3 regions of the Cytobacillus sp. FSL K6-0129 genome follow, and region 1 is predicted to be linked to each of the others. Evidence: predicted binding sites of a transcription regulator. Region 1 holds the regulator's gene; each other region holds the start of a gene.
What was found. The regulator Rex, encoded in region 1, represses fermentation and respiration genes when NADH is low (regulators of the CRP and FNR family bind a similar motif). The targets are predictions, from matches to a motif close to TTGTGAAATATTTCACAA.
Positions count from the first base shown of each region.

Region 2: a site for Rex is predicted at 1,784-1,801, ahead of qoxA (cytochrome aa3 quinol oxidase subunit II). Genes of this name have one in related genera too.
Region 3: a site for Rex is predicted at 1,371-1,388, ahead of MHI57_RS05775 (formate/nitrite transporter family protein). Genes of this name have one in related genera too.

Region 1 is NZ_JBBOXM010000001.1:3,533,631-3,536,916, forward strand. Features, by position in the region: gene MHI57_RS17850 (ABC-F family ATP-binding cassette domain-containing protein) at 1-1,142, opposite strand, end outside; gene moaC (cyclic pyranopterin monophosphate synthase MoaC) at 1,286-1,768, shown strand; gene MHI57_RS17860 (redox-sensing transcriptional repressor Rex) at 1,792-2,430, shown strand; gene MHI57_RS17865 (DUF4305 domain-containing protein) at 2,460-2,663, opposite strand; gene MHI57_RS17870 (CPBP family intramembrane glutamic endopeptidase) at 2,670-3,286, opposite strand, start outside.
Region 2 is NZ_JBBOXM010000001.1:833,409-836,694, forward strand. Features, by position in the region: gene MHI57_RS04040 (2-oxoglutarate dehydrogenase E1 component) at 1-82, opposite strand, end outside; gene MHI57_RS04045 (small, acid-soluble spore protein, H family) at 519-710, shown strand; gene MHI57_RS04050 (DUF3889 domain-containing protein) at 707-1,036, opposite strand; gene qoxA (cytochrome aa3 quinol oxidase subunit II) at 1,906-2,820, shown strand; gene qoxB (cytochrome aa3 quinol oxidase subunit I) at 2,865-3,286, shown strand, end outside.
Region 3 is NZ_JBBOXM010000001.1:1,200,940-1,204,225, reverse strand. Features, by position in the region: gene MHI57_RS05785 (DUF2294 domain-containing protein) at 28-378, shown strand; gene fdhD (formate dehydrogenase accessory sulfurtransferase FdhD) at 393-1,184, shown strand; gene MHI57_RS05775 (formate/nitrite transporter family protein) at 1,438-2,238, shown strand; gene MHI57_RS05770 (type III polyketide synthase) at 2,647-3,286, shown strand, end outside.

The sequences.
Region 1 (3,286 bases):
GGTAGCTTGTCTACAAGGGTCTTCAATAAAGTCGACTTTCCAATACCATTGGGACCTACTAAAGCAATGGAATCGCCTCGAGACATGCGAAATGAAATGTGATCACTGATCTTTTCTTCTTGATAGCCAATTGCTAAAGAGTCAGCGGTTAGCACATCATTGCCTGATTGACGATCAATTTGAAAGCCGAATGTCGCTGATTTCTCATCCCCTTGGGGACGATCCATTCGCTCCATCTTCTCAAGCTGCTTGCGCCGGCTTTGTGCACGCTTTGTTGTCGAAGCACGGGCAAGGTTGCGTTGAACAAAGTCTTCTAGTTTCGCAATTTCTTCTTGTTGTTTTTCATACATTTTCAAGTCACGTTCATAATTCGCTGCTTTTTGGTCAAGATATTTGCTGTAGTTACCAACGTATTTTTTAATATGGTTACGTGATAGTTCATATACCTGGTTGACGACTTTATCTAAGAAATAGCGGTCATGTGAGACAATTAAAATAGCACCATCATAACCACTAAGATACTGCTCTAGCCATGACAATGTTTCAATATCTAAATGGTTGGTCGGCTCATCTAAAATCAGTAAATCAGGTTTGGTTAACAATAATTTCGCAAGTGCAAGTCGCGTCCTTTGCCCCCCGCTTAATGCAGAAATTTTTGTATCATAGCTAAACGATTGAAAATTAAGGCCATGTAGTACAGAACGAATGTCTGCCTCGTATTGATAGCCACCTTGTTCTTTAAAGTTGACTTGCATTTGATCATAGGTTTTTAAAATTTTATCGTAAGCTTCACCGTTTTCGACGAGTGTTGCATCGCCCATCTGTGTTTCTAGTAAGCGCAGTTCCTTCTCTTGTTTGCGCAAATAATCAAACACGGTAAGCATTTCGTCCCAAATAGATAGCTCAGATTCTAGTCCTGTATTTTGTGCAAGATAACCGATTTTGGTTTCTTTCGATTGAATAATTTCACCGGAATCATAGGACATATGTCCAGCAATAATTTTTAAAAGAGTTGATTTTCCCGCACCATTACGTCCAACTAATGCAATGCGGTCTCTCGTTTGTACTTCAAGCTTTATATTCATTAATATAGGATCAGCCACAAAACTTTTCGAAAGCTGATTAACCTGTAATAATATCATTATATTTCACCTCTGTTATAGTGATAGTGTACCTTAATCAGGTGAGGTTCGGCAATAAAGTCACTATTTGGATAGAATATATAAAAAACTACATTACACAGATGAATCAAAATAGTGTATCATTTTCATGTGAGGTGTTATGAATGGCTGAATTTACACATTTTAATGAAGAAGGCAGAGCGAAGATGGTGGATGTGAGTGAAAAACCACAAACTGCCCGTACAGCAATTGCTCATAGTAGTATTGAGCTAAATCAAGAAATCTATCAGAAGATTACTGATGGCACAATGAAAAAGGGAGATGTGCTGGCTGTTGCTCAAGTGGCAGGTATTATGGCTGCGAAAAAGACATCTGATATCATCCCGATGTGTCATCCACTTGCCTTAACCGGTATTGATATATCTTTCAATTGGGAAGAGGTAGAGGATCAGTATGTGTTACATATTGATTGTACAGTGAAAACAAATGGGCATACCGGAGTAGAAATGGAAGCGTTGACAGCTGCTACAGCTACCGCTTTAACGGTATATGATATGTGCAAAGCAGTAGATAAAGGCATGGTAATAGGACCAACATATTTAGTAGAGAAAACCGGTGGTAAAAACGGTGATTTTAGAAGGGCTTAAGTAAATGGAATGGAGTGGAGCCTATGTCCAATGAATCAACGAAAATCCCTCAAGCAACGGCTAAGCGATTGCCTTTGTATTATCGTTTTTTGAAAAATTTACACGCATCAGGAAAGCAGCGAGTTTCTTCAGCAGAATTAAGTGAAGCGGTGAAAGTAGATTCTGCAACAATTCGACGAGATTTCTCCTATTTCGGTGCTTTAGGGAAAAAAGGTTACGGATATAACGTAAATTACTTATTAGGATTTTTCCGTAAGACACTCGATCAAGATGAAGTGACAAAGGTAGCGTTAATTGGTGTAGGGAATCTAGGTACAGCGTTTTTAAATTATAATTTTTTAAAAAATAATAATACAAAGATTGAAGTGGCATTTGATGTTTCAGAAAGTAGGGTTGGCACGTCTGTAGGCGAGGTACCTGTCCGTCATTTAGATGACCTAGAAAAGTTGATTGATGAGCACCATATTCAAGTTGTCATTTTGACTGTACCGTCTCATGCGGCACAACCAATTACGGATCGAATCGTTAAAAGTCATGTAAAGGGAATCTTGAACTTTACGCCAGCGCGGTTAACGGTTCCTTCCCATATTCGCATCCATCATATTGATTTGGCGGTCGAATTGCAATCATTAGTATACTTCTTAAAACACTATCCATCATAAAAAAGGAGCTGACCCGCATGGAGTCAGCTCTATTTTTTATCCTCTTTCTTTTTCATACGATAATGCATAGCGATTAATTTAATCCCGCCACCAATATCAAAAGTGGCAAAAATCAAAATGAAGATCGTTAAAAATCCCCAACCTCCACCGTTTTGAAGGTTAATAATTGCAAAATAAATAAATACAAATCCAAAAAGAAGGGAGATAATCCCTGTGAACAAAGGTGTTCTCATCTAACATCATCCTAATCTGCTAAAAATCATTTGTACCGTTTCTAAGTCTGTCATATATTTTTCTAGCTTATCCATATTCAATTGAATCACAACGACAAAGGTATTCATCGCTACATGAGCAATGATCGGTACGAGAATACGATTGGTTTTTACATATAAAAACGCGAACGTAAAGCCCATCGCTGCATAAAGAAGTAAGTGCTCAATTTCCCCATGGGCGAGAGAGAAAATTAATGAACTAATCAGTGCTGATAAAAAGAAGTTCAATCGTTTATGCAAGGAACCAAAAATGATTTTCCTGAAAATGATCTCTTCTAAAATCGGCCCAATAATGGAAACAACAATAATCACAAGAGCAGACGTTTCAATTAATGACATAATTTGCTGCGTATTATCTGACCCCATATCAATGCCGAGCATTAATTCAATATTCGCTGCAACGGTTTGAGCAATAAATGCTAGCGGAATACCTGCAATCGCCCACCCGATAGAAGTCGATAATGGTGCTTGATTCCTCATTGACATCTCTTTGCTTTCTTTCCGTAAAAACCACAAAGTTAAGAGAAGGGTAATTGTAAAACTAATGACAATCCAGAGTGGCGGTGCAATTTTTGCAACCTCAT
Region 2 (3,286 bases), 2.7 Mb from region 1:
CATAAAGCTCGATTACATAGCCAAGGTTAGGACCATAAAAACTTTGTTCTAAAGGTCCGCTACCCTCTGAAGGCTTCTTCATGGAAAATTACCTCCACAACTCTTTTTTAAATATATTTGGATAATTTATTTCCGCCCCATATCCATTCTAGGATAGTAACAATATTATTTCGTATATTAAAATTCCGAATAATGTTAATTTCCAGAGGACGAAATGTTTCCTAAGCCATTTTACCACGTTAAAGGCGCATATACAAAGGGAAAAAAGAGAAAATCACGAAAATACAGCTAATATTTTTAGAAAAAATACTTATATTAAAAAAGTGAATTAATTTAATTCCTATATCACGCCTATTAGTGTAATAAATTGGAAAGATGAACTAACGTCTACAAGTTGATAATCATTCAACTTCTAAACCGTTTGCCTATTTAAGTATATATCAAAAGCCTTATTATTGGTAGAATTGTGCACTAAATATTCAAACTGAATAAAATACTACGAGAGAGGATGTGAACTTATGGATTTAGCTAGAGCGAGGGAACTACTAAAAAGTCAAAACGAATATGAAGTAACTTTCGATGGCGTAAATATCGTCATTGTCGATCTCTATGAATTAACTAAAATGGCAAGGGTGTGCGAAAGAAACAACGTAGATAAGAATCAAGTTGTTCCACTCGCACAATTAATAGAAGAAAATACAATACGTTAACGGTCCGTTTTTTTCGTTAAAATACGGACGATTTTCTCCGAATCTTTATCATATTCAATAAACACATAGAGCCCATATTCTATCTCCTGTTGACGCATCCAAAGTTTAAACTTTTCTATTTCTGTCTCATCCTTTACTTCTTTTCCAAGATGCTGATAATCAACAATATCTGCTGATGGATATTTTTCCTTTGCGATCATCATCGCTTCTTTACCCCATTTCGCATAAGAAGGTGCATCATAAACGGCAAAGCTTGTTTGAGGGCTTGAAATAAATATATAGCTAAACAACACTATGACAATTGAGAGAAACACTCTTTTCTCCATTTTCTCCTCACCTCTTCACTTTTATTTTTTGATGGAAATATTTATAGTTTTACTATCTTTTCAATGTTTATTCTTTATGAAAGTTTTTTTGGGAAATGGGTTATATAATGAAAGAAAAATTCAAAGCAAAACTTGCTAGTGCAAAAGTAAATATCAATAGATAAAGAAAAGCGGGCAAGTTAATGGTTAAAACTTGCCCGCTTTTCTTTATCTATTGTTCCATTAACCCTTATATCGTAAATGTCAACATAGCCTTTAAAAAATATAAGAAAATGTTCATTATTATTTCATTTGATTAGTTTTAGATATGATTATTTTAATAAAAGTAATCGTACAACATCTAAAACAAAAAGTGGAAGACATAAAGGCCTATTTTGTTCTCTCAAGTAAATCATCTATTTCAATTATTTCTATTAAATGATGAATATCATCAGTCGGGTTATATACACCGTCTAAAAATTGATCAATATCAAATTTCTTTAACAAGATAACCCTCCTCTTTTTTCATCCGTTTCAAAACCATTCGAAGACTTCACACTTTTTTTGTGGGTACTGTTAGTCAAATACACAACATCATTTATATTAATATAATAAATAAAGAAGCAACCTTTAAAATTTATTGAACGATGCAATATTCATTTTTCAGTTTTTTCTTAAAATAGAGTATTTAAATAATATTATTTTTTCTTTTTACTTTCAGTTTCATGAACATTTTGTGACCAAATTCATCATTTGTTCATGAACATTTTGTGACACCTATCACATTCAATTGTTTTTAACCATTTATGATACTAACATAGGGTTACAGGCGTGATATTCACGTTCAAATAAAACAATAGATTTTTAGAAAGATAGAAAGGGGTACATCAATGAAATTGAAAAGGGCTCTTTTATTGGCTATAGTTGCCATTGCCGCTGTACTTGCTGGGTGTGAACCACTTACTGTTCTAAATCCTAAAGGTCCACAGGCCGAAGTCCAGGCTAACGATATTATGATGTCCATATGGTTAATGTCTGGCATTGTTATTGTAGTTTTTGCAATGCTTGCATATATGCTCATTAAATTTCGTTCATCTAAACAAGGAAAAGATTATGAACCACCTCACATCGAGGGAAATAAATGGGTGGAGGCAGTTTGTGTCGGAATACCTGTACTAATTGTTGCTTATCTATCATTTGTTTCTGTCCAAAGTAACTATAAAGTTGAAGCAACACCACCAGGGTATGAAGATAAGGAGCCATTAGTTGTATATGCATCATCATCTAACTGGAAATGGCACTTCAGCTATCCTGAAGAAGATATTGAGACAGTAAATTACTTATATATACCTACAGATCGAGCGCTTGAATTTAAACTTTACTCATTCGGTCCAATTACAAGCTTCTGGATTCCACAACTTGGCGGACAGAAATATGCAATGGCCGATATGGTAACAACATTACATTTAGCTGCTGATCATCCTGGTGAATTCATGGGTAGAAATGCAAACTTCAGCGGAAAAGGTTTTGCTGAAAATACGTTTGATGTAACAGCAATGTCTCCAGTTGAATTTGAGGAATGGGTAGATGAAGTTCATCAAACAGCTGATCCAATTACTGAAGATAAATTTGAAGAGTTACTAGAGCCAGGTCACTTAGGTAAGATGACCTTTACTGGCACTCATTTAGACTTTAGCCCAGCACCTGAAGGGCATGAACATCATCAATCAAATGATGAAGATTCAGAAGAAAATCATGAAAATCATGATGAGCACGAAGGTCACACTGACCACAGTAGCCATTAATTAGATGAAGTGTCTATTGACATCTTCTGAAAGGAGTATACAGGATGGAGTTCTTTGAACGTTTTGCCATACCACATCCAAGTCCAGCTATTTATGCTTCAATGGTAGCAATTGCAATTGTTTCTATTGCCATTGTAGTTGGGATAACATATTTTAAAAAATGGGGTTATTTATGGCGTGAATGGTTAACAACTGTTGACCATAAACGATTAGGTATTATGTATATTATTGCAGCGATCCTCATGCTATTCCGAGGAGGCGCTGACGCAATTATGATGCGTGCGCAATTATCAGCACCTGAGAACAAATTGCTTGATGCACAGCATTATAACGAGATATTCACTACACATGGTGTTGTTATGATTCTCTTCATGGCTATGCCATTTATTATCGGGTTTATGAACTTTGTTGTTCCACTGCAAATTGGGGCTCGCGATGTTGCGTTCCCACGTCTTAATGCACTTAG
Region 3 (3,286 bases), 2.3 Mb from region 1:
AGAATCTTATATAAAGGGGTAAAGAAGATGTCAAAAATGGTGCATGAGTTTAATGATATCATTCGTAAATTAAGAAAAGACTTATTTGGTAAGGGACCGGAGAAAATCCACACAGTGTTTGTAGAGAATATGGCCGTTTCGACTTTATACGGTAATCTCACACCGACAGAACAATTTATTTCTCGTACAGAAGATGGCAAAGAAATGGTGCATTCAGCAAGAACAAAAATGATTCAAGATGTATATGCAGAAGGTACGCCAGAAGGAATGGAAGAATTGGTCGGTGCGACGCTGTTACATTTGTTTTCTGATATTAAAGTGGAAGAGAATATGGCGATATCTGTATTTGTATTCGATAAAAATATCATAGATTCATAGAAAGAGGAGAAAAGATGAAGCAAGTGGAAACGAGTCGTAAAATCATACGAGTGACTGGAAATAAAGTTGAAAAAATGGAAGATACCATTGTTACCGAATATGCAGTAACGGTTAAGCTGAATGGAGAAGAGCTAGTCACAATGGTATGTACACCAGAATATATTGAGGACATGGTGATAGGTTATCTTGCATCAGAAGGTATCATAAGATCTTACAAGCATATTAAAGATATATGGGTACAAGAAAAGGAAGGGTTCGTTCATGTTACAACAGATCGTACAAATCCTTATATACAAAACTTCCAAAATAAAAGATATATTACTTCTTGTTGTGGTATGAGTAGACAAGGCTTTGTTTTTGTTAATGATGCATTAACAGCTAAGAAAATGGAAGATGTTAATATTCGATTAACTGTCAATGAATGTAATCAGTTAATGGAACAATTACAAGCGTCTGCGACTACATTTAAACAAACAGGTGGTGTACATAGCGCTGCGCTTTGTGACAAAAATGGGATATTATTAAGCAGAATGGATATTGGTAGGCATAATGCGCTTGATAAGATATATGGTTATAGTTTAAGAGAGGGCATCAGCATGAAAGGGAAGATTATTGTTTTCACAGGAAGAATCTCCTCAGAAATACTTTTAAAGGTAGCAAAAATTGGTTGTGAAATGATTCTCTCAAAATCTGCACCAACAGAGTTTGCTTTGCGCTCAGCAGAGGAATTAGGAATTACGACTGTTGGATTTATTCGTAATGGCAACATGAATATATATACTTATCCTGAACGAATCCTATTATAAAAAGAAATACTTCGCTACACGAAAAAAATAAAAAATAGTCTAGTAAAATTTTTTGTTTTTTGGTAGCATATAGTTTGCAATGGGTAAATGGAAGTAAGGCAAGCACTGTTTTATTTCTTTTTACAAACAATATAAATATGATGACTGATACTTCTGTAGGGGATTGCAGAAGGGTTAGGCAGCATTCTTTGAAATCCTTTACAAAAGTAAGGGATGTCTGAGTGCTGCCTTTTTTATTTAGGGGGTAGTTAGAATGGGATTTAGTAAACCGCAAGAAATTATGGAACAGACGATTGCAACAGGTGTTGCAAAAACGAAAATACCACTTTTGTCGCTGTTGGTTTTAGGCTTTTTAGGTGGGGCATTTATTGCACTAGGATTTTTATTAGACATTCGTGTTATTGGGAATTTACCGGCAGAGTGGGGAAGTTTCGGATCGTTTTTAGGTGCAGCAGTTTTCCCTTTAGGCCTTGTATTAGTAGTATTGGCTGGGGCTGAATTAATTACAGGTAACATGATGTCAGTTGCGAGTGCTTTGTTCTCAAAGAGAATTAGTCTTGGGCAATTATTGAATAATTGGTTTTGGGTGTTATTATCCAATTTTGTAGGGGCACTGTTTGTTGCTTATTTCTTTGGACATGTCGTTGGATTAACAGAGACAGGTCCATACCTTGATAAAACAGTAGCGATTGCTGGTGCAAAAATTGATGATACATTCTTACAAACATTTGTTTCAGCGATTGGTTGTAACTGGCTCGTATGCCTAGCTGTTTGGTTAGCTTATGGTGCTCATGATTTTGCAGGTAAAATTTTGGCTATTTGGTTCCCGGTTATGGCATTTGTTGCGATTGGATTCCAGCACGTTGTTGCCAACATGTTCGTTATTCCAGCTGCGATTTTTGCAGGTTCGTTTACTTGGGTAGATTTCATTGGCAATATCATACCTGCCTTTTTAGGTAATGTAGTTGGAGGGGCTGTGTTTGTTGGCCTAGCTTACTTTGTCTCTTATAAACCAAAAAATGAAACAAAACCTCAGTTGAAAAAAGCTTCATAATAGAAGCACATTCATCATAGCTTACATAAAATAATCTATTAGAGATATTGGATGTGAGCAAATGCAGCAATATTATTGTGATTATTGTAAAACGCTATATAAAGAACAAGGAGTTTGTCGTGTCTGTGGTCAAATCATTGATAAAACCATTATCATTGATGTGCATAAGCAAGGCAATAAATAAGCAATTATAATTGGTAAAGTTTGCGTAATGCCAAGAGAGCCACTTTAAGATATGATAAAAGGGCACAGCAACTCCTTCAAAACACATCTTTCTGAGCCGAATGAGATAACTCATTCGGCTTTTTTTTATGCAAAAAATGAACGAGAAAGATTAAAAACCAATCAATGCATAAATATCCTTATTAAGGAAAAAATACCCGTACATAGACAGAAAGGGAGTTCCTTATGCCAGCTATTTTATCTATCTCAGAAGTACCCCCATCAAATGAAATTACTCAAAATGAAGTGGTAGCATTTGCACGCCACTTATTTGGGCAATCTTTCAAAGATATCGATCGTTTATTAAAAGTATTCCAAAACGGACAAATTGAAAAACGTCATTTTGCCAAAGAACTAGATTGGTTTAAAGAGGACCATAGCTTTGCTGATAAAAATGATGCCTTCATTGAAACGGGAGTAAAACTTGGGTGTGAGGCGATTGAAAAGTGTTTAACAACGAGGGAGTTTCTAAATCAACCTATTAAGTATCAAGAGATAGATGCGATTTTTACGATTACTAGCTCAGGTTTAGCTACACCATCGCTTGAGGCAAGAATAATGAATCTATTACCCTTTTCTGAGCAAACAAAAAGGATCCCAATATGGGGCTTAGGCTGTGCAGGTGGTGCATCGGGTTTATCAAGGGCTTATGAATATTGCTTAGCTTATCCAAAAGCAAAGGTTTTAGTATTAACAATTGAATTATGCAGTTTAACTTTTCAAAGAAATGATCGCTCTAAGAGTAATCTTGTTGGTACTTCTTTATTTGCTGATGGTGTTGCCTGTGCATTAATCGCTGGTGATGAAAGTGGTTATCAAAAATATC